2 regions of the uncultured Acetobacterium sp. genome follow, and region 2 is predicted to be linked to the other one. Evidence: riboswitches for the same ligand, from Rfam matches in the RefSeq annotation. Region 2 holds a riboswitch; the other holds the start of a gene.
What was found. Region 2 has a riboswitch for cobalamin ahead of QZ998_RS09665 (anaerobic ribonucleoside triphosphate reductase). Riboswitches for the same ligand answer to the same signal wherever they lie in the genome.
Positions count from the first base shown of each region.

Region 1: another riboswitch for cobalamin. It lies ahead of QZ998_RS06885 (ABC transporter substrate-binding protein); the one in region 2 lies ahead of QZ998_RS09665 (anaerobic ribonucleoside triphosphate reductase).

Region 1 covers NZ_CAKMJU010000034.1:33,222-45,044, reverse strand. The annotation lists gene QZ998_RS06910 (precorrin-8X methylmutase) at 1-11, opposite strand, end outside; gene QZ998_RS06905 (GHMP kinase) at 116-1,000, opposite strand; gene QZ998_RS06900 (cobyrinate a,c-diamide synthase) at 997-2,361, opposite strand; gene QZ998_RS06895 (heme ABC transporter ATP-binding protein) at 2,448-3,725, opposite strand; gene QZ998_RS06890 (iron chelate uptake ABC transporter family permease subunit) at 3,727-4,758, opposite strand; gene QZ998_RS06885 (ABC transporter substrate-binding protein) at 4,861-5,817, opposite strand; cobalamin riboswitch at 5,922-6,119, opposite strand; gene QZ998_RS06880 (sugar phosphate isomerase/epimerase) at 6,119-6,913, opposite strand; gene QZ998_RS06875 (hypothetical protein) at 7,079-7,819, shown strand; gene QZ998_RS06870 (glycosyltransferase) at 7,967-8,935, opposite strand; gene QZ998_RS06865 (FAD-dependent oxidoreductase) at 8,928-10,067, opposite strand; gene QZ998_RS06860 (DegT/DnrJ/EryC1/StrS family aminotransferase) at 10,069-11,181, opposite strand; gene QZ998_RS06855 (glycosyltransferase) at 11,217-11,823, opposite strand, start outside.
Region 2 covers NZ_CAKMJU010000061.1:1,838-13,660, reverse strand. The annotation lists gene QZ998_RS09705 (aspartate ammonia-lyase) at 1-1,312, opposite strand, end outside; gene QZ998_RS09700 (hypothetical protein) at 1,724-2,860, shown strand; gene QZ998_RS09695 (serine acetyltransferase) at 3,054-3,998, shown strand; gene QZ998_RS09690 (HD domain-containing phosphohydrolase) at 4,271-5,368, shown strand; gene QZ998_RS09685 (transporter substrate-binding domain-containing protein) at 5,368-8,319, shown strand; gene QZ998_RS09680 (flavodoxin domain-containing protein) at 8,330-8,821, opposite strand; gene QZ998_RS09675 (FMN-binding protein) at 8,987-9,373, opposite strand; gene QZ998_RS09670 (MarR family transcriptional regulator) at 9,388-9,852, opposite strand; cobalamin riboswitch at 10,149-10,297, shown strand; gene QZ998_RS09665 (anaerobic ribonucleoside triphosphate reductase) at 10,421-11,823, shown strand, end outside.

The DNA of each region.
Region 1 (11,823 bases), on a different contig from region 2:
ATATATTCCATTTTTTCTCACTTTCATGCATGCATTTTTTGTTTCTGTTTTTGTTTCTGTTTTTATTTCTGTTTTTATTTCTGACTTTATTTCCTTATAAAGCAAAACTTTATGATCACACCGCTTCGGTGGTAATTTTTATTCCTCCCGGTATCAGGTGATTTCGGTATACCGCGGCGTAGGCCGATTCAGGAACAACCTGCTTGAATGCCCTTAAAAAGGCTTCCTCCTGAAAATCACCATTGTCATACATGACCCCAATCACCGTCCCGCTGTGACCAATGACCGTTCCCAAACCACCAAAATCCTGGGATAGTCCAATTAGATCATCGAGATAATTTTTTCTTAAGCGTTTTTGGTTAAGGATCGCGCTTCGGGTGCAGGCCGCGCCAATATCCTTGAGGCTTTTGGTGCGCACCCCTTTTTCAAATTGGGCGACAATTTCGGCAAAGCTTTCTAAGTCATCGGGGGAATAGTCATCCTGACTTTCATTAAAGGTCATCGTGTCAATGCCGCCGTGAAAATCAATAACGATGATATCCGCTGCCACGGTGCCATCAAATTCCTTTAGTACCGAGCCGCTGAGGTGATTAAAAAGGTTCAAGCTCTCAAACATCAAATTATCTGACGGTTCAATGACGGTGCAAAGCCAACCAATTTCCTTTTGTTTCAGATCCAGGCCAAAATAAGCAGAAAGCCCGGCGGCCATTCCGGCAATGTCGGCGGTGCTACTGGCCATCCCCTTTTCCAGGGGAATGTCACTGTCCATGGTAACATGCAGATGCTTTTTTTCTTGTGTTGGAATCGCATAGCGCCGAAAAACTTCTGCCACCAGTTTTTGGGTTTTGGGTTTTAACAGCCCCAGATTGCCCGGACCTTCTTCAATGATAATCCGCGAATAGCGGTCAATCGGGCTGGATACCAGGCAGGGATTGCCATCATACCAGCCCTGAATATATTCACCGCAGGTGCCCGGTGTTTCAACCTTAACCCGCCTCATGCCTGCCCCGCCTTATGGTCCAGGACGGCATTTAAAAGGCTGCTTAAAAACATCGGGTTGCTGTAAAAATGAATATGTGGATAGCCGGCCAGGACATTCTTCTGGCGGTAGCCGCAGGTCCAGGTTTTTCCTTTTTTAGTGATCACATAAGCCGTCGGCAAGGCTTCTTCGCTAGAAACCAGACTGTGATGAAACTCATGCCCGCGCACTTCAATGGTCTTTCCGCCAAGATAAGCGGCAATATTGACATAGCCAAACCGCTGCAGCCGTTTGGTCATTGTCGAATCGGCAGCCAAAAAGCCTACGCCGGGATTGCTTTCGCCACTGTTTAGGGTCATCGAGTTGGTCAGATACATCAGCCCGCCACACTCGGCATAACAGGGCAGCCCAGCTTCGAGTTTGTTTTTGATATCGGCGATCATCGTCGTGTTGGCGGCCAGCTCAGCACCGAATATTTCCGGAAAGCCGCCGCCGATATATAAACCATCGAGATGCGCCGGCAGACTGGCATCATTTAAGGGACTAAATTCGACCACTTCCACCCCAGCGTTTGCCAGCGCTTTAAAATTGTCTTCATAGTAAAAATTAAAGGCCCGATCTTTAGGAACGCCGATCCGCAGGCCCTGATATTTATCCGCATCAGCTAAGAAGGGATCGACAAAGGGACTCACCGCTTGGTCATGCTTGCTAATTTCCAATAATTTATCCAGATCAATATAGGCTTCGGCCATCTCGCCGGCCTTATCAACCTTTTCCCGAAAATCAGCAATCTCTTCGACCGGTACCAATCCCAGATGACGGCTGTCCATCACAATGTCGGGATTATTAGGAAAGTAACCCAGACAGGTCACATCATTATAGGCTTCAATCATTTCTTTTAACAAGAGATAATGGGATTCTGACGAAATCCGATTAATAATCACCCCGACAATATTGGCATCGGGATCAAAATCGACATAACCTTTAACCAGCGCTGCGGCACTTTTGGCCATTCCTCGACCATCGATGATCAAAATCACCGGAGCACCGATGCTTTTGGCCAGATAGGCACTGCTACCGACGTCCGATTCCAGGCTATGGCCATCATAGAGACCCATAACCCCTTCGGCAATCCCCAGATCATTTTCATCCAGCCGTCTAAAAAAGAGACCCCGGACCGTTTCCTCATTTAACATCCAGGTATCCAGATTAATCGACGGTTGACCAGTGACAAAGCGATGAAACATCGGGTCAATGTAGTCTGGTCCGGTTTTAAAGGGTTTTACCCGCAGTCCCCGTTTTTTAAATGCCGCCATGATGCCCATGGTGACAGTGGTCTTTCCGACGTTGCTGCTGGCTCCGGCCAGCATAAAGTAATTCATAATTTCGTCTCCTTCTTAATGACTGCTATCACTATTCTAAATTTCGCAAAAAGACGGCCGCTGCCAGCAGATAGACCATTACGAAACTATTTTTCTTCAATCAAGGTTAATGCTTTAACCATTTTTATAAATTCCTGATGATCATTAATTTCGTTGATCGTCTTTTCCTTTTTAATCGCTTCAAGCCGCTTTTTCAGCTGGCCTTCGGTAAAGTCATTGTTTAGACAATTGCGGTGAAAATAAAGCTCACCCGTAAGCTTTTCCAAACCGATCAGGTTATTGATATTGCCGTGGCCAAAAGGCAGATCCGAAATTAGAATCAGGTCACTTTTTGCCATCACCGCCAGGTTTTCTTCCTGTTTTTCCCGACTGATGGCGGTAAAAGGACTTTCTTCAATCATCGGAATCGCCAGCACATCACAGATGGTCCAGTCATCACTGCCCTGGTTGACCACCCCGGCAGTGACCTGATGACCCATGGCCTCCAGTTCTTCTAGTACCTGGGACGCCTTGTTGCCGCCGCAGATGACATGAATCCGCAAACTGCGGTAGTCTTCTGATTCTTTAATCACCCGGAGTGGAATAATCTCCGGTTTTCCAAACAGTTTATTCTCCTGAATAAACATTTTCATCTCATAGACTTTTTTAAGATTTTTTTCAGTGATCACTTCTTTGGGGGTACCGTCGACAACCACCCTGCCATCCTTCATTAAAATAAGCCGGTTGCAGTATCGCGCCGCCAGATTAATATCATGAAGGACAGCCACCACCGTCATCGATTTTTTTACATTCAGATTGCGAATTAACTCCATCACTTCAATCTGGTGGTGGATATCCAGCGCCGATGTCGGTTCATCCAACAAAATGATATCGGGTTCCTGGGCAATCGCCCGGGCAATAATCACCCGCTGTTTTTCGCCGCCGCTGAGATTATTATAAAGCCGCTTTCTAAACGGGAGGGTCTTGGTCGCCCGCATCGCCTCGGCGACAATCGTATAATCATGCTGACTTTCCTTGGTGCGATAACTCAGATAGGGGTTGCGTCCCATCAAGACGATGTCCTCAACGGTGAAATCATAGTCGATATCAAAGGACTGCGGCACCACCGCAATCATTTGAGCCCGCTGCCGCTGGCTATAGCTGGTATTGTCCTTTTCTTCCAGAGTAATCACCCCGGATTTAACTGGTAACAGTCCCGACAAACATTTTAACAGGGTTGACTTCCCGGTGCCGTTGGGACCGATCAATCCGACAAACTCACCCTGACAGATGGTCGCGTTAAACCCTTGTAAGATATCTTTTTCACCATAACCGGATACCAGATCCTTAAAATCGAGCATGATTCTTGGCATTAACCGCTTCATCTTAGACACCCCCCTGCTTTCGTTTTCTCAAGAGATAGACAAAAAAGGGTCCGCCGAAGGCGGCGGTAATAATCCCGACGGGAATTTCCTGACCAGCCACCGTTCGGGCCAGCGTATCACACAGAATTAAAAACGCTCCACCAAAGAGTAGCGAAAAAGGAATCAAAACCCGATGTTTAGGACCAGTTACCAGGCGGACAATATGGGGTATTACCAATCCCACAAACCCGATGATCCCGGTAACCGAGACCACTGCTGCGGTCAGCAGCGATGAGGTAATTAAAATTTTCTTTTTTAAACGCTCGGTATCCACCCCCAACTGAGTCGCGGTTTCCTCGCCCAACAGCATGATATCCAATTCTCGAACTGAGGTCAGCATAACGATACATCCGATAATAACATAAGGTAGCACCGTTAAAACCTGACCCCAGCCCTTACCGTTTAAACTGCCCATGATCCAGAACATAATCCGGGTCATTTCTTCCTGATTAAAAATCATCAGCAAATACATGATCGCACTAATGGTTTGCCCGATGGCAATGCCGCTAAGTAGCAGTGTCGCCACCGGAACCTTGCGACCGACTCGGGAGATATTATAAACCACTAAAATCGATGCAAATGATCCGACAAAAGCTAAAATAGCGGTGCCGTTCATCCCAAATAAACTGCTGGAAAAATTCATCACAATGCCAATCGTCGCTCCCAGAGCCGCCCCCGATGATACCCCTAAAATATAAGGATCAGCCATGGGATTTTTAAAGATTCCCTGGTAGGCGGCGCCACAGATGGCCAGCACCCCACCGGTAATAAAGGCCAGAATAATCCGCGGCAATCGCACATTCCAAATAATGGCAATGGCTCCCGCGCTAATATTTTCCATCCCCAAATCGATCCGAAAAATCTGATTCAGCAGGATTTTATTAGCATCCCAAAAAGAAATCGACGCCACTCCCAACAAAGTACAGACATAAATAATGATGATACAAATAGCAATGGATATGATAATACTATATTTCTTGACTCTGTTTTTCATGATTTCTCCAATTGATCCTTTTTTCTGTTCGCCCCCTGGGTCTCTCCTAGAGAAAACTAGGGGGCGAACAGCATTCACCCCATTAGAAAGACTTACTTACTCTTATTTAGTGAAAATTTCCGGATAAATACTTTCGGCAATCAAGGCCATTCCTTCAATAATACGTGGCCCTGGCCGCTGGATCATATCACTTTCCAAAGTGAGAAATTCGAAATAGATTACTTGATCATTGATAATCGCATTGATTTTGTCAAAGCCTGGGGTCGCCTTGATTTCCTCTGGTGTGGTGTACAGTGAAATATAAACATCGGGGTTGTCAGCAATGATTTCTTCAGTGCTGAGCTGTGGCCATTGGTCGGTTTTATCGGCAGCAATATTCACTGCATTTAGATCGGTCAGCATGGAATCAAGGGTGGAACCGGGACCTGCCGAGTAAAACTTTCCGATATCAAAAAATACTACTTTCTGGGTTTTGGCTGTTTGTGCTTTCTCACTTAAGGCTTCTCGCTCAGCTGCCATTTTTTCGACGACCGCTTTGGCCTGATCATTGGCATTGGTCACTTCCCCAGTATCAACAATATTGCTTAGAATCCCGTCAATATTGGCAGCATTAAAGGTTATCACTTTAGCGCCAGTCGCCTCCAGCTGTTGTTTGATATCATCAGAAATAAAATCAGATGCAACCACCAGATCTGGTGACAACTCAATGATTTTTTCAAGGGTCGGTGAGTTAAAGCTGCCCACATCGGTGACTGCTAAGGCAGCTTCGGGATAGTTGCAATATTTTGTCCGTCCTACCACCTTATCACCCTGATCCAGGGCAAACAGAATTTCGGTTGTTGCCGGTGATAACGAGACAATCTTTTGTGGTTCTTTATCAATGGTCACGGCGTTGCCGGCATTATCTGTTACTGTTACCGGATAACTGGTCGAACCACTTTTCGTCTCAACTCCCTTAGCATCCGTTGTTGTGCCGCTTTGTTGACATCCAGTAAAGGATACCATCAAGGCTAAAATAATTAAACTAGCCGATAGCCTTCTGAGCTTCTTCTTTTTCATTTTCTTCCTTCTTTTTCTTTATTTTTTTGCATTTTTTGCAAAAATAAATCCAGCTTCCTGTGGAGGCTGGATACTAAACAAAAGGTTTAATCCTGTTCTTCCCACCGAAGAATATCAATGATTATGAGTGTCCTGACTCTTGCCTATCCTTGGTTCTCCCTTCCCATCCATAAGACAGTGGCACAAAAACCTTATTAGCAATTACAGTAGCGGGGGCTGCAGGGGTTTTGCACCCCTTTCCTCATCAATTTTCTATTATATTAGTGGCAGTGTATCACAGAATAGGCAACTTTTCAATTGATTATTTTTGCCGTGATTCTGGATCCTTGGTTGCCAGACTCTGCTTAACCGCCACAGCGAAATCGAGCGGATCTTTCTCCTGCCAGACTGCATTAGCCAGCACCTCATAAGAAATCGTTTTGATGGTTGGCACCGTCTGAATCTCAGCCATCACCGCATCCAGCGGGATGCTGCCTTCGCCGGGAATCCAGTGGCGATCTTGCAAAAAGTCATTATCTGAAAGATGTAGCGCCTTAATCCGATGCTTATATGCCTTTAAAATCCGGCCGCAATTCTGTTCTTCCAGAAAATCGTGGGAGCTGTCATAGCACATCCCAAACCGCGGGGCATCAATCTGATCTAATAGATAAACCAACAGATGCTGGCGCGAGACATTTTCGACCGCCAAATCGACGTTGTACTTCTCGGCGGCATCGGCCAGCTCGGAGAAAAAAGCCAAACCCTTATCCAAATCCGGCGTAAATGCATCGAGATCATTGGTATGCATCACCATCGCCGGAATCTCAAAAGCCTGGCAATCTTTTAAATAATCCTTGAACATCTTAAGCTTGGGCGAAATCTCCATGCGCGAGGCCGTCCAGATATCACTGTAACCGATAAATGGAGCATGCATATTGGTAATCGCCAAACCATTCTTTCTGACCAGCTCCGGGAATGCTTCTTTCTTTAGTGCCCAGGGCTCAAGCTCATCCTCCCAGGAAATCATCGCCTCATCAAAACCGGCATCGGCAATAATTTTTATCCGCTCTTCAAAAGGCATAAAGTAACCAAACCAGGAAAACATACTAAATTTCATCGGTGTCCTACCTTCTCTTAGATCATTTAAAATATTGGCCAGAAAACACCTTCATAATCGATCAAGCAATTTTGCTCTGCTAATCGGACTATTCGCTAGTCTTCTTTTAAAAATTGCGTTATAATTAAACAAAAGTCCTATAAATTTGAACACTGGAGACAATCTATGAAAAAAAACTACAAGGCTCTGCTTATGGCATCGAGCTTTATCGCCCTGTCGGTGATCCTTTACTTTATCCACTTTTTGATATTCAAAGACACTCACCATATCTTTATTTATCTGCTTGGTGATATCGCTTTTTTACCGGTGGATGTGTTACTGGTTTCAATTATTTTTCACAAGATCATTAGTGACAAAGATAAGGCTGAACGGCTCAAGAAGGTGAACATGGTCGTCAGTGTCTTCTTTTCTGAGGCCGGGGTCGAATTGATGGGCTTTTTCTGTAAAGAAGATGCCCATTTAAAAGACCTGCAAGCCGTTTTATTAATCGATCCCCAATGGGATAGCCGGGATTACAAAAATGCCATTAGACAAATTAAGAAAATTGACTCCTCTGTAAACTTTCAGGGTCCCTGTTTGTTAAATCTCAGTAGCTTTCTCACCGCTAAACGGGAACTCTTTCTGACCCTGTTAGAAAACCCGATCCTGATTGAACACGAAACCTTTTCCGATCTGATTATGTCGCTAGCTCATGCTGAGCAGGAATTGGCCAATCGCAAGGATCTTAACCAGCTCCCTGAAAAAGACCACGCCCACCTGATGGTCGATATTGAGCGGGTTCAGAAGCTGCTGCTCTTAGAATGGCTGATCTATATGAACCATCTGCGAAAGTCCTACCCTTTTCTATACTCCTTTTCGCTGCGCACCAACCCCTTCGATCCCCACGCCGAAGTCGAGATTAAGTAAAATCGGCTAGGCAGCCTTTGTTTTTTATCCGTGATAACCTAGTACCGACAATTGTTACATCATGTTGTTTGCATCGGGGCGAACAGGCGGTAGCCTGTCCGATCCCGCAGCAAACAACAGATTAACAATTGGTCGGTACGGTAGTTCCTACTCGCTAATGGTTTCGACCGACTCGATGGTGTACTTTTGTTTGCTGAAGACCAGTTCGATCAGCATTGATAAGTATTTGATGATTACCGCCAGAATCACAAAGACGCCGAAGAAGCCAAAGACGATCACCAGCATCATCGAGGTATAGCCGGAAACAACATCTTCATAGACATAGCTGACCAGGGTATAGATACCGATGCCAAAGGTCGCCACCATCATAAAGACTGCCGCCAACAGGGTCATCTTATAGGCCACGTTGGTAAATAAAATCAGCGAATCAGCGGCCATTTCTTTTCGCTGATTTTTTGTTTCGGCATCGTAGGCCTTGGTGCAGGACAGATCATTGTCGTACTCAATGGTGTCAATTTTTAATCCACAGTTGGCGTAAACCGCCTTGCGGTAGGGGATCGTCTTGCTCATCGAATGGACCCGGTTAATCGCCCGTCTTGACAACACCCGGAAGTTTTCTGTTCGCAGCTGATGGGGACTGTGTGAATAACGGTTAAAGACTGTGTAAAAAAGCCGTGATGTCTTGCGGCCACATTTTTTCGGGGCGGCATTGACGATATCAAAACCAGTCAGGCTGTGATTATATACCGCCATCATCAATTCAGCATCATAATCCATCACCATATTGTCAAATTCAAAAACAAAATCGCCGATCGACAGATCAATGCCGGCATTCATGGCCAGCTCAACGCCCTGGTAAAAACTCATATTAACGACGTTGATGACCGTCCCGGCAATGCTTTTGCCGATCTCGCGAATAACCGCCAGACTGTTATCGTCCGAAGCGTCATTGACGCAGATAATCTGATAGTTGTCAAAATTGGCACTTAAAACCGCATTAATCTTCCCCAGAAAATCCCTGATCCGCTCTTCATCATTATAGATATAGATCACCGCTGAAACAAAGTTTTTTTCTTTATCCCCTACGTCCACTTTATTGACCTGTTTTTTAGTCATCTTTGAGCACCTCATCCAAATCATAAACGGTATTTATTTTTCCCGACAACACCGAAACAAAGGTCGGTTTTTCACTGGCCTTACGGACCACCGTCGGCCGGGAGTCATCGACTTCAGAAGCCTTTAAAATCGGCTTCATCGAAAAAAGCGAGCCCGCATAAGAAAAGCCGTAATCTTCCTTTAGATATTTCTCGGCCATATTAGACATATAGGGCCAGGCCGATGCCGGTTTAGCGAGACAATCATTGCAGTTCCCCAGTTGTTTGGGGCTGCAATAACCATCGCTTTTTTTCTGGCAGTTAAACTGGGGCAGGCTGTCAAAAGACGACCGATGAGGAGTAAAGGTCACCGACGTCAGCGAATGGTAGCCGCTTTTTCCAAAGGGCATCAGCGAAAAAAAAGGCCCGTCCATCACCGTGATCCCCACCTCAAGCAGCTTTTTTTCCGGCTGGCAGAGAATGATTTCGCAAAGCTCATACTTAATTTTAAAGGGCTCATAACCAGCCAGATCAAGGATCTGATTGGTTGACCCGTAGGTGGCGTTGAGGAGAAAGCCGGTTTCTTCGACCTTCCCATTTTCCAAGGTAATGGCATAGCTCGTTTCCCCTTTTTCAATCCGCTGAATCCGCACCCCATAGCGAATTTCAACATTTTTCCGTTTTTCCAGCTGATCGACAAAATAATGTCCCAGAATGCCGGCATCATAGGTATATTCACGGGTTAGATAGGCACCATCACAAAGCCCCTTTTTAAAATACTTATGGGGAATAAGCTCTTCGCAGGGAATCTCTGCCGCCTGACAAAACTGGGTAAACTGGTCGCGGTTGGTCCAGCTGAAGCTGTCGCTGGTGGCGTAAACCTGGTCAAATTCACTGTGAATACAAAACTGATAATCCTTCACGAAGCGGTTAAAATAATGGGCCGACTTAATCGCTGTGGCATAGGACCGCGGGTAATGATAACCCATATGGACGCGCGCCTGATTGATATAGGTAGCCCGCTGAAAAGGCGACGCTTCCCATTCCAGCACCAATACCCGCTGACCCCGGTCACCACAGCTTTTGGCGGCATAGAGTCCGTAAAGTCCGGCACCGATAATGATTTTGTCCCAACGGGTTTTGTTTACGGTCATCTTATTGCTCCGGCGCCGGTGGCACAAAGGTATTGATAGCGGTAATAACGGTGTCGATTTCGGTTTCGGTCATCCCATAAAACAAGGGCAGTGATAAAACCTGATCCGCCAGTTTTTCAGTAATCGGCAGACTACCCCGGCCAATCTTCAGATAGGCATAGGCTTCTGACAAATGTGGGGGAATTGGATAATGAATGATGCTGCCGATGCCTGCAGCTTCCAGATAATCCTTAAGCTGATCCCGATAGGGGGTGGTGATGACAAACTGATGCCAGACCGTGGTTGCCTGGTCCCGCAGTTTAGGCAAAGCGATCACCGGATTGCTGATCTTGTCAAGATAGGCGGTGCAAACCCGGTTGCGGTCAGCATTGAGCTCATCCAGATAAGCAAGCTTGACATTAAGCAGCCCCGCCTGAAGCTCATCCAAGCGGGAATTGGTGCCGACGACCTTATTGTAATAGCGCTTTTCACTACCGTAAAAGCGATACATCCGAAAGGCCCGATCCAGTTCTGGGCTGTTGGTAGTAATGGCACCGCCATCACCAAATGCGCCGAGATTTTTGGACGGATAAAAGCTGAAACAGCCGATATCGCCAAAGGAACCGGTCACCTGACCCTGATAGGTGGCGCCATGGCTTTGGGCGCAATCCTCGACCAGCCGGAGATTGTGTTTTCTGGCAATCGCCACGATCTTATCCATTTCGCAGCTGGTGCCGTAAAGGTGGACTACCAGAATGGCCTTGGTCTTTTTGGTAATCTTCGCTTCGATTTTATCGGCATCGATACCATGAAAAGCGTCCGGTTCGACAAAAACCGGGGTGGCATCATTGATGGTGATCCCCATCACGCTGGCAATGTAGGTGTTGGCCTGAACGATCACCTCGTCGCCGGCGCCAATCCCCAAAACACGAAAAGAAAGCCACAGGGCATCTAAACAGTTGCCCAGGCCGACGCAGTAATTGGTGCCGATATAGCTGGCAAAATCTTTTTCAAAGCGGTCTACTTCATTCCCGAGAATATAGCTGCCGCTTCTTAGAATTTCTAATGCTTTATCTTCGTATTCTTGCTGGTGCTCTTCAAAATGCCGTAGTAAATTATTTGCTGGTACCTTCATCTTGTCTCCTTGCTGTCAGGATTTGTCTGGTGATCTTAATTCAAATTTTTCAATTTATTTTTTTGACGATCTTCTTTAATAAATTCTGACTTTAAAAATTTGATCTGCTTGAGATAGGATACCACAGTTTTAACAACCTTTACCTTAGTATCATAATCATCTTCCCAGATCACCGGAATATCGTGGACTGCGATGCCCTGACGCTCGGCGCGCAGCAGCAGCTCAACGCAATAAAACCAGCCATTGTCCTGGCTGGCAGCAGCAATCAAGTCGTCAAAGGTCTCTTTTCGATAAAAATCAAAGCCGCAGAGAGCATCGGTGAACTGATTTTTAAAGACCACATGCAAGAGCCGATTGAGTCCCCGGGAGGTAAATTCTCTAGCCGGCTTGCGCCCCATCACCGTCGAATTTTTCATCAGCCGCGAGCCCTTGATAATTCTTACATCGGGCAGGTTTTCAAAAATATCCTTGACCTGTCTGAGATGCTCAATATTGGTGGAAAGGTCAATATCCATATAGCCAATCACTTCACAGCGATTGTCCGCCGCGCCAGTTCGCAGGGCGACCCCGACGCCCCGCTCAGGGGTTTTTAGATAATGAACCTCGGGATGCTTTTCGCACAGCCGTCGGCTGATCGCCGCG
Region 2 (11,823 bases):
TTTCTAGAATAATATCATGGATCGATTTACCGGTTTCTTTTAGGATCAGGGCAGCTTCGGTGCCCTTGTCGTAACCAATGATATGGGTCAGAGCGGTCAGCGTCACGGTACTGTTTTCGAGGTTTTCCCGACAGGTCTGCTCATTAGCGGCAATCCCATCGATGCAGCGGGTAATAAAAATCGGCAGGGTGTGATCAAGCAGATCCAATTCTTCAAATAAGTTTTTAGCAATCACCGGCAGGAAGGCATTGAGCTCTAACTGACCCGACATCGCGGCCAGGGTAATCGCGGTATCATTGGCGATAATCTGAAAGGCCACCTGATTGACGGCTTCAGGAATCACCGGATTGACCTTTCCGGGCATAATCGAAGATCCGGCCTGAACCCCGGGCAGGGTGAGTTCACCAATGCCGGTGTAGGGACCCGAGGAAAGCAGCCGCAGATCATTGGCGATTTTGGAGAGGTTGACGGCAGCGGTTTTTAACAGGCCGGAAACTTCGACAAAGACATCACAGTTCTGGGTCGGGTCCATCATGTAATCGGTCCGAGCCAGGCTGATGCCAGTCAGATCGCGGAGTTTTTCAATCATCGTAAAAATATAGGAACGCGGCGCATTTAAGCCGGTGCCCACGGCAGTACCACCGATGTTTACCTGCCTGAGTCGTTCCTCAGCCTTGTAAAGCCGCCAGCGGTCGCGGGAAATAGCCTGAGCCCAGGCGCCAAACTCCTGACCAAGGGTTACCGGCACGGCGTCCTGGAGCTGGGTTCGTCCGGCTTTAATGATCCGCGAAAATTCTTCTTCCTTTTCCTGAAGTGCCGATTGCAGGTTGGCAAAGGACTCAGTCACCGGTTTTAATAAACGTATGGCGGCAATCCGCACCGCGGTCGGAAAGACATCATTGGTAGATTGGTGGAGATTGACATGGTCCAGGGGATGGATTAGATGATAATCACCTTTTTGTCCGCCCAGGTGCTCAATCGCGCGGTTGGCAATCACTTCATTGACATTCATATTGGCCGAGGTGCCAGCGCCCCCCTGCATACAATCCACCACAAACTGGCTGCGCAGTGCCCCGGCCAGGATCTCGTCACAGGCGGCTGTGATGGCTTCGCCCTTTTCCGGATCCAGAGCGCCAATGCTGGTATTGGTAAGAGCCGCCGCTTTCTTAATCACCACCAGGGCTTCGACCAATTCTTTATGAATCGGTATACCGGTGATATAAAAATTTTCCAGAGCCCGCACCGTATGGATGCCATAATAAGCAGCAACCGGAACCTCCAGCTGACCTAATAAATCGTATTCTGTTCGCATCGTTTCCCTCATTTCGAATAGAAATAGTAATAAAAATAAAAATAAAAATCAAGTAAAAATCAAAGACAAAAAAACTCTCTCTCCGAAAAATGAACGGAAAGAGAGCGTAATAGCATCAGGACGTTTATAAAAATAAAACATAAAAAATATTAAACTAAAATATTTGAAATATTAAATTAAAATAAACTTGCCAATTTCGCACCTTTCCGGTCAGAAAAATCTTTTCGGTCAGGATAATAGCAATAATATAACGTTTTCAGGGTATTAAGGCAATCTTAGCATTGTTTGAAGAATTTGTCAAAGGCGGGTTAGGGTATTATTTTGCAAATTGGAGCGGTAGAAAACCGTTATGATGTGATTATCCAAATAAAACGGGTAAATACTCCATATAACAGAGAGGAGGATTTATAGATGAACTATCAAATCATTAAAGAATTTCCCCATCCGATGATGGAAAAAGGAAAGAGGCCGGTTATCTCCATCTATGTTGAAACCAACATCAAGAAACCGGATCGTCTGGAAAATCCCATCCGTTTTAAGAATCTCGTCAAAGAAGTACAGGCTTCTTTAAAGGACAAGGAATTCAAAAGATTCAAAGATCTGTTCCTGCTTTTTAAAGAAATGGAGGAGGATGCTTTGTTCTGGGAAGGTGCCACTGAAAGTCTGGCGATTCTGGGGGACGAAGAAGAGTGCATTGTCTATAAGCTGCCGGTGAGTGTAAAGAGCCTGGCGATTGTATCGGATAGCTATTATATAAAACCAATATTAAGGAGCTTTCAGTCCTACGGCCATTATCACGTATTGGGACTCAATCGCGATAATTTTATCCTTTATGAAGCGAGTTGCGATGGCATCCATAAAATACCGGTTGATCAACAAGATTCCACCATGGAAGGGGTTCTCGGAACCGAAAAAACCGCGCCTCATCTTTCGGTCGCCAGTATTGGCGGGGATCAGACCATGTATCATGGCCATGGGGGTGCTAAAGACGAGCGGAAGGTTGACCAGGAAAAGTTTTTCCGTCATGTCGATGCCTTTATTTTAGAACAGTATTCTCATCCATACAAGATACCGCTGATCCTGATGGGCTTAGATGAACATCAGGGTGAATTCAGAAAGCTATCAAAAAACAATTACCTGATTGATGAAGGCATAAAAATTGATGGCGAGTCTCTCGATAAAAAAAGTTTTTATGAAAAAATACAGGGCGTGATGAAGGAGCTATTTAAAAAGGAACTAAAAGTGCGGATAGACTTTTTTGCTGAAGCTCATGCCAAAGACCTGGGTTCCGATGATCTGGTTCAAATCGGCAGAGCCATTGCCGAGGGCAGAGTCGCCACCTTGTATCTGGAAGAAAACACGGTGCATCCGGGACTTTTTGATCCCAATCAAGGAACCATCATCCAGGGCGAAATTGAGAACCCCAGAGTCGGGGATGTTTATGATGACATGGCCGAGGTGGTTCTGAGCCGCGGTGGAGAGGTGCTGATTTTAGAAAAAGATGAGATGCCAACCCAAAGCGATCTTGCGGCCTTGTACCGCTACTGAGTGACCAGTTGGTTTAAAGAATAAAACGAAGGATTAACCCCTAGCATTTAAAGGGGTTAATCCTTGTTATTTTTAAGGATTCATATCGATTTTGTAGTATAATAAAATAAAATCTTGTTAGACGTTGAATTTCGAGGATTCAGAGGATTCAGCAGGGTAAAGACAAAAATACGTAAAAATGGAAGGGAATATCATGAGCAACGAATATAAAATAAAAATAGGTGCATTGGTCGACAACATTTCAGAGAGTTATAAAAAGGAGTGTTATATTGCACCCCATGATTTGGGTTTTTTACCCAATCGAAGCGTTATTATTGATACAACCAAAGCATTGCGACAGCTTATTTTCCCCAGTTATTTTGGCAGAACGAATTTTCGCAGAGAAATTCAGGATTACCATATTGGGGATCTGTTAGTCTGTATCATCGAAAGTCTGACCACGCAGTTTACCCTGGCGCTAAAACATCAGGCCAGCAAATCCGAAGATTTGAGTGAAGAACATTATCGCCTGGAAGCGGAGCGAATCTGCTACGAATTTATGAGCAAAATTCCCCAGATCCGCGAGTTTCTGGCAACCGATGTGATTGCCGCCTTTGACGGAGACCCCGCTGCCAAAAGCAAAGATGAGATTATCTTTTGCTATCCGGGGGTTTTTGCGATCAGCATTCACCGCCTGGCGCATGAACTTTACAAACTCTCGGTGCCGTTGATCCCGCGAATCATGAGTGAATATGCCCATAACATTACTGGCATCGACATTCATCCCGGTGCGACCATTGGTAAGTATTTTTTCATCGATCATGGTACTGGCGTCGTAATTGGTGAAACCGCTATTATTGGCGAGCATGTAAAAATCTATCAGGGCGTTACTTTGGGGGCTCTGTCTACCCGGGGTGGCCAGAAACTCAGAGGGGTACGACGACATCCGAGTTTACAAGACGAGGTAACCGTTTACTCAGGAGCCTCTATCTTAGGGGGCGAGACGGTTGTTGGAAAAGGGGTTGTCATTGGCAGTAATGTGTTTATTACAAAATCGGTACCAGAAGGAACAAAAGTTAGCATCAAAACACCAGAGCTTCATTTTTCGGGTCATGAAATAAAAGAGATGACCATCGAAGCCTTTGATTGGGTTATCTGATTACAGTTGTTACAGTGAGCAAAGGGATGCCTTTTTAAGGGGGTTTTTATCCCCCGGTACCTTAACCGTGTTTAAATAAGCGTTTAAAAGTTTCAAAATCCAAGTTGGATTTTGAAACTTTTTTTGAATAGTCGTTTAAGGGTCAGGCAAAGGGGTAATCAAAACATATTAGTTTGAACTGAATTTAGAAAAAATGCAAAAAAACAAGTCTCGCTGTGAAAGTGCATTACAAATTGGTTTGCGAGGAATCATTTAAAAGCTTGGGGGGAACAATGAGCACAAAGATATTGATTGTGGATGATTCAACCACGGATCGGTTGATTATCAGCACGATGTTAGCGGATTATCATACGCTAACAGCCTGTGATGGACTAGAAGCCATGGCATTGCTTGAAAAAAACCCAGATATCGATCTGGTGATTCTTGATTTAAACATGCCCAGAATGAATGGCTTTGAGGTACTAGAAGCCATGCAGAAGGACCCCGAACTTAGAAAGATCCGCACCATTATACTAACTAATTATGACGAAATTGATAATGAGGTCAAAGGGCTGGAATTAGGAGCGGTTGATTATATTAGAAAACCACTCAACATTCAATCGCTCTTGATTCGGATTAATATTCATATCAAATTAAAACGGATTCAAAAAATGATCGAGCAAGATAATCAGCGCCTCGATGCGATGGTTTTAAAGAAGACCAGAGAAGTCGCAGCCACTCGGGATATTACTATCCAGGCGCTGGTTGGACTACTAGAAGTCCGCAATGTTGAATCTTCCAGACATACCATAAGAACCCGATTGATTATGAAAATTCTTTGTGACCATTTAAGAACGAAAGATAAATACAAAGAGATCCTCAGCGAAGCCTATGTTAAGGAACTCGTTACCACCACGCCGCTGCATGATATCGGCAAGGTGGGTATTCCCGACAATATTTTATTAAAACCGGGTAGACTGACCGAGGACGAATTTACGATCATGAAAAAACATGTGATTTATGGGGTTAATGCCCTGCAAAACGAAATATACAGCGAAGAGGATGTGCCCAACTTTATCAAAACAGCGATGGAAATTGTTGGTGGGCATCACGAAAAATATAATGGAACCGGTTATCCAAACGGGTTATCGGGGGAAGCTATTCCGCTGCCAGGGCGTCTGATGGCCATTATTGATGTCTACGATGCCCTGACCAGTAAACGCATCTATAAACCGGCCTACGATTTTGACTACAGCATTGATCTGATTATGAGCGAAAGTGGCAAGCATTTTGATCCGGATATCGTGGCGGGATTTTTGGAAATCAAAGAACAGGTAGCCGAGATTTCCCGTAAATTTATGCAGGAGACCCATGAAGCGGAGGCATTGTGATGAAAAGACTGGGCAGTTTAATCATTTTATTTATCGTGATTATTAGTGTCCCTTCTTTTTGTTATGCCCGCGATGATCGCATTGACTGGACAGCAGAAGAACTGGCCTTTATGGAGGCGCATCCGGTGATCCGCCTGGGGGTTGATCCGAAGTTTGTGCCCTTTGAATTTTTTGATGACAATGGCACTTACCAGGGTATTACCTCCGACTATCTGGAAATTATCAGCGAAAAAACGGGATTAGAGATGGAAGTGATAAAAGGCTTGACCTGGAACGAAGCTTATCAAAAAGCGCTTCATGGCGAGGTCGACATGCTGCCGGCAATATCTAAAACCCCGGCGCGAGAACAGTTTTTTTTATTTTCAGAACCTTACTATTATTTTAAACGGGTTATTGTTGTTCGGGATTCCACCCCGAATATCAGCAGTATTGAAGATCTATACCGGCAGACGGTGGCGGTTCAAAAGAACAGTTCCCATCACAGTTATCTGGCCGAATACCCGCAGATTAACTTGAGCCTGTATGACTCCGTCGAAGCGGCCTTAACTGCTGTTGCCAATGGCACAGAGGTAGCTTTTATTGGGAATCTGGCGACTACCAACTATCTGATCCGTTCAACCGGACTAACCAATTTGAAATATGTCGCCTTTGAAGCCGAGCAACAGCAGGGTTTATATTTTGCAGTCCGCAATGACTGGTCGGTGCTGCGAGACATCATCAACAAAACCCTGGCAACCATTACCCCGGACGAACGGATTGCCATCAACAACAAGTGGGTTGGGATAGAGATAGAACCCGATTACGGCCCCATTTATCAGGTGGTCATGCTGGTCAGTGGGGTGGTTATGCTAGTCTGGTTGGTATCAATTTACTGGATTTTGCGACTGCGACGAGAAATCGAAAAGCGAAAAAAAATCCAAAGTGATTTAGAGCAGGCCAAGCAGGAAGCCGAGGCCGCCAATACGATCAAATCCAGTTTCTTGGCACGGATGTCCCATGAAATCAGAACCCCCCTAAATGCCATTACCGGGATGGCTTATCTGGTTAAGAAAACTCAGGTGACGCTGACCCAGAAGATGTACCTGGATCGCATTAGCCAATCGGCCAATACGATGCTCAGTATTATAAATGACATTCTTGATTTTTCAAAAATTGAAGCCGGAAAGATCGAACTCGAGCGCGCTCCGTTTAATCTGGATCTGGTGATTCAGGATGTGATTAATATTGTTTCTTATAAAATTGAAGAACAGCGGCTAGGCTTTAAATTAAGCAAGGATCCGAAAATACCAAACTGTTATTTTGGTGATGCCAAGCGGATTGAACAGATTTTGCTGAATCTGATTAACAATGCCACCAAATTTACAAATGCTGGGGAAGTCGCGGTTGATGTTCGGCTGGTGGCCAGGGAATCGAGTTTTTATCATTTGGCCTTTACGGTTAGAGACACTGGGATTGGCATGTCTGAGGAGCAGATAAAAAATCTTTTTGAACCCTTTTCCCAGGGTGACGCCAGTATTAATCGCCGTTTTGGCGGTACCGGGTTGGGGCTTTCGATCGTCAAAAGCTTGGTAGAAGTGATGAATGGCGAAATTGAGGTTTACAGCACCGCGGGCGAAGGCTCAACCTTTATCGTCAAATTATCGCTTGAGGAAGATCAGCAAAAGGAACAGGAATATCAGCAGCAGGTTTCTTCGCTGTATTTTAACGACATCAAGACACTAGTACTGGAAAAGACCGGTTCAAACATGAATATTATAGACAGCTATTTAGGTGCCTTTGGAATGCATTGCGAACTAACCACTTCTGCGGCCAGTGCCATCAACATGTTAGAATTGGAAAATGGAAAGTTTTCAGAGCCCTTTGATCTGCTGATTATGGATTATGATACCCCTGCCGGTGGCGGGTTTAAGTTTGTGGAAATGATTCAGGACAACAAGAAAATTTTAAAAAAGCCCAAGGTCATTATGCTGTTGCCGATGATGCGGGAAGACTTGTTTGACAAACTCGATAGCCAGGGGGTTGACATCGGTATTGGAAAACCGATTATTCCATCGGTTTTATATAACGGCATTCTGGAGATTTTCAGAACCAAAGCCATCGTTGCCAATCAGGAGTTTAAACAGGAAGCGATCGATGCGGATATTTTTGAAAAGAATTATGGCATCCTGGTAGTAGAAGACAACAAAACCAATCAGCTCATTGCAAAATCGTTACTGGAGCCAGCAGGATTCCGGGTTTGGCTGGGTAATGACGGACAAGAGGGGGTTGACCTGTTTAGGCTACATTGCACCGAGATAGATTTAATTCTAATGGATTTGCACATGCCAGTACTTAACGGTTATGAAGCCGCCGAGCAAATCAGGAAACTTTCGCGTGATGTCCCAATTGTCGCGATGACGGCTGATGTGATTGAGGGGGTTAAGGAAAAATGTGAATCTTATGGTATTTATCACTATATTAGTAAACCCTTCAATCCCGAACAATTTGTCGAAAACATTAGTAAAATTGTGAGTGCAGAAACAAAGAACAAGGCAAAGAACAATACAAAGAGCGAGACAAGCAGCGAAAAAGAAGCAGACAGCCAGAGGCGTGATCAAAACAGCAGAGAAGTAGGGGATAATGTGATCGTACTTGATCGCGAAGAAGGCCTAAAGTATATGGGAAATAATCAGTCGCTTTATGAAAGTGTCTTAAAAGCTTATCTCGGTGAAAATCAGGAAGTGATTGAAAATTTGGAACTAGCTATCAAAGCCAGACACTATCAGGAGGCCGCCCAAGTGATACATAAGGTTAAAAGCAGTTCTGGAAGCATTGGCGCCAAACAAGTGTTCGAAATTGCTAAAGACTTCCAGAAAGCGCTCGAAAACGGGGTTGAAGAAGAAATTGTCAATTACCAGCCTAAATTTATAGCGGCGATGAGGCAACTACTGGATACGATCAATAAGATTTAGGAAAATGATGTTAGGAGTGATTGTTAATCGTATTGGCCATTCGGATGATGTGCTCAGGTAAGGGTCGCATTGCGGGAGTGTCATCTTTTTGGGCAGATTTTTCCACCATATTTGAGACGAACTTATGAAAAAACTTCATTTTATCCGGGCGCATCTCGCCGCCAAAATTTTCAAGACAAAGGGCTTTTTCAAGCAGCGTTTCAGGAAAAGAATTTTTGAAATAGTCTTCGATTGTTTCAGGAGAACCGCAGCTGATGAAGAAGCCCAGATTTTTGTTTTGCAGTTCGTCTAAATGTGCAAGGCAGTATTTTTTTATCTTCTTGTTAATTTGTCCGATATAAATAGAGCCGCCGACCAAGACCGTATCATAGTCATTCAAGGCAGGGATTTTATCGGAATTGATATTGACTAAGCGGGTTTCGCCGTGTAAATTCTTTTTTAATTCTGCGGCGCAGTCCGCGGTAAAGCCATAGTTGCTGGCATAAAGTATCATGGTTTTCATGGGAATTTCCTTTCTTTTTAAAGAATGGTTGAGGTGACGAAACTCAAATCAAGCCATTTAGCATACAATATATTGATTTTTGAATGACCTTCCATTCGACATATTGTCTGTAAATTTGGTCAAAATCACTTTTGACACCCTAACCAAGAATTTTAGAATTAAGACTTATTGGTTCAAGGCATTTTCGATGGCTTTGAGATAGGCCTTGCTGGTCACAGTGGCACCGCTAACGGTATCGACAGTAGTATTTTGGTTTTCGATGACACGGCTAATAATCGTGCTGGTCATTTCCGGGGATTCCATGGTAACGGTTTTGACCACATCAATGCTGGCAATCTGATGATCGGCCACGCTGACGGCAACCTCATTGGTCCAACGCCCGGATTCATAAACGCCGGCATAGGTGCCGTCTTCAATTTTTTGTAGATCGACCGGGTTGACTGCCAGGTTTTCACCGGACTCCAGGCCGCTGGTCATATAAAATAATCCACCAGCCCCCACCAGTACCAATACGCCGACAATACTGAGAATAATAGTGATCGCTTTTTTCACGTGTTTTCCTCCTGCTATTTTAATTTTTGATCCATCTTTTCAAGGTTAATGAGTAGCTTCTTAAGTGTTGACCGGGTCATTGCCAGCTCCTCAGCTGAGATGCCATTAAATAATTTATCAGTGAAGATTACTGATTTCTCGAGAATTTCTCGACCAAAAGCATCAACGGCTTGGGTTAGTTTGATCCGGGTAATGCGGGCATCCTGGGGATCTTTTTCCATTACAACGAAGCCCTTTTGTTCCAGCTTGAGCGCCACCTGCTTGACATTCTGATGGGAGCTCCCCATTGCTTTAGCCACTTCCTTGATGGTCGGGTCGTGATCAAAGTTATTAGCAACCACAACGGTGAGCAGCCATTGCTTGGTTGTTAAGTTGTGCGCTTTTAGTTCTCGCTCGAGCATCGTATCCATCTGATTGGCAACGATTTGAACACTGCCAAAGATAAATTTTTGATCAGGCATTGAATCAATTTTGTCCATACTACCTCCAGGCTTCTATTAAGGTAATGCATTACCTTAATAGATAATACGTTACCTTTCATTTTCTGTCAAGACATATCTGCAAAAATGATCTGTTTCTGAAAAAAGTTAAGGTGAGCTCGATTTAAAAGGGTTTTTTAGAAAATTTGGCAGAAGTTAGTTTTAAAGTTTATGTTATCCGCGTCAGGCATTTATAGCAGTGATATTTGAGCGAGGATGGATGACTAAAATAGTGAATGTCGTTTGCAGGATGAATCGGTTTGACACTATATCTTGTATATGATAAAATACACACAACAAAATAAGAGAGTAATGGTGCTGTGCCAACAGGCGCAGTTTAAGGGGAAGCAGGTGCAAATCCGGCACGGTCCCGCCACTGTAAGGGGGAGATTCTTTTAAAAACTAACCCGAAGTCAGTTTACCTGCCATTACTAGATACACCAGACTCTACGCGTGATAGAGGGTGTTTGAGTGAGCAAATTCATTAGGCCTCTTGACACGCTGTCGAGGGGTTTCTTAATGCCCAAAAATCACAAAACCATTAGCAGGAAAGAAGGAAACAGTTAGCATGATTACAAAAATCAAAAAAAGAGACGGACGAGAAGCACCCTTTAATATTGAAAAAATTGCCAATGCCATTTTTAAGGCGGCCAGTGAAATCGGCGGACAGAATTACCATATTGCCATGGATCTGGCTGAACAAGTGACCATCTATATTGAAGAGGAAATGAAGACTAAGGCTCCAACAGTCGAAGAAATTCAAGATGCGGTTGAAAAAATCCTGATCGAAACCGGACACGCCAGAACTGCCAAGGCCTATATTCTCTACCGGGCTGAACGGACTCGAATCCGCGAAATGGATAATCGGCTGATGCGAATCTACGAAGACCTGACCTTCAAGGATGCTAAGGATAATGATGTCAAACGAGAAAATGCCAATATTGACGGGGACACCGCCATGGGCACGATGCTAAAGTACGGATCGGAGGGTGCCAAGCAATTTTACGAAATGTTTGTCTTGAATCCAGAACATTTGGCATCTCATAAAGCCGGCGAAATCCATATCCATGATCTGGACTTTTTAACCCTGACGACGACCTGCACCCAGATCGACTTAGAAAAGCTCTTTAAAAATGGTTTTTCCACCGGTCATGGACACCTGCGCGAACCCAATGATATTCAAAGTTATTCGGCGCTGGCCTGCATTGCCATCCAGTCTAACCAAAATGATCAGCATGGTGGACAGAGCATTCCCAATTTTGACTATGCCATGGTTCCCGGCGTCAAAAAAACCTATGCCCGGCTTTATCGGGAAAATCTGGCCAAGGCCTTAACGCTTTTGACGGATACCAAAAATGCTTTAGCCAAGGTCAAAGCTATTGGTCAGGACATCGAAAAGAAACAGGATTTAAGACCGGTCTTAAACCAACCGACAAGCTATTTGGCAGCAGAAGCCCGGAGCCTGGCTCAATGGGTGTCTGATGCCAATATCATCAAGCGGATACAAGGCTTTGCGATCGAAAACGCCGAAAAAGAAATCGATCGTTGTGTATACCAATCGATGGAAGCCTTTGTCCATAATCTCAACACCATGCATAGCCGAGCCGGTGCTCAAATCCCCTTTAGTTCAATTAACTATGGTATGGATATGTCGACCGAAGGACGATTAGTGATCAAAAACCTGTTGCTGGCCACCGAGGCTGGTCTGGGTAATGGTGAAACTCCGATTTTTCCGATTCATATTTTTAAGGTCAAGGAAGGGGTCAACTACAATCCCTGGGACCCCAATTATGATTTGTTCAAACTGGCCTGCCGGGTTAGTGCCAAGCGATTGTTTCCAAATTTTTCCTTTATGGATGCCCCCTTCAATTTAAAGTATTACAAAGAAGGTCAACCTGAAACCGAAATCGCCTATATGGGCTGCCGCACCCGGGTGATCGGAAATGTCCATGATCGCAATCGAGAAATCAC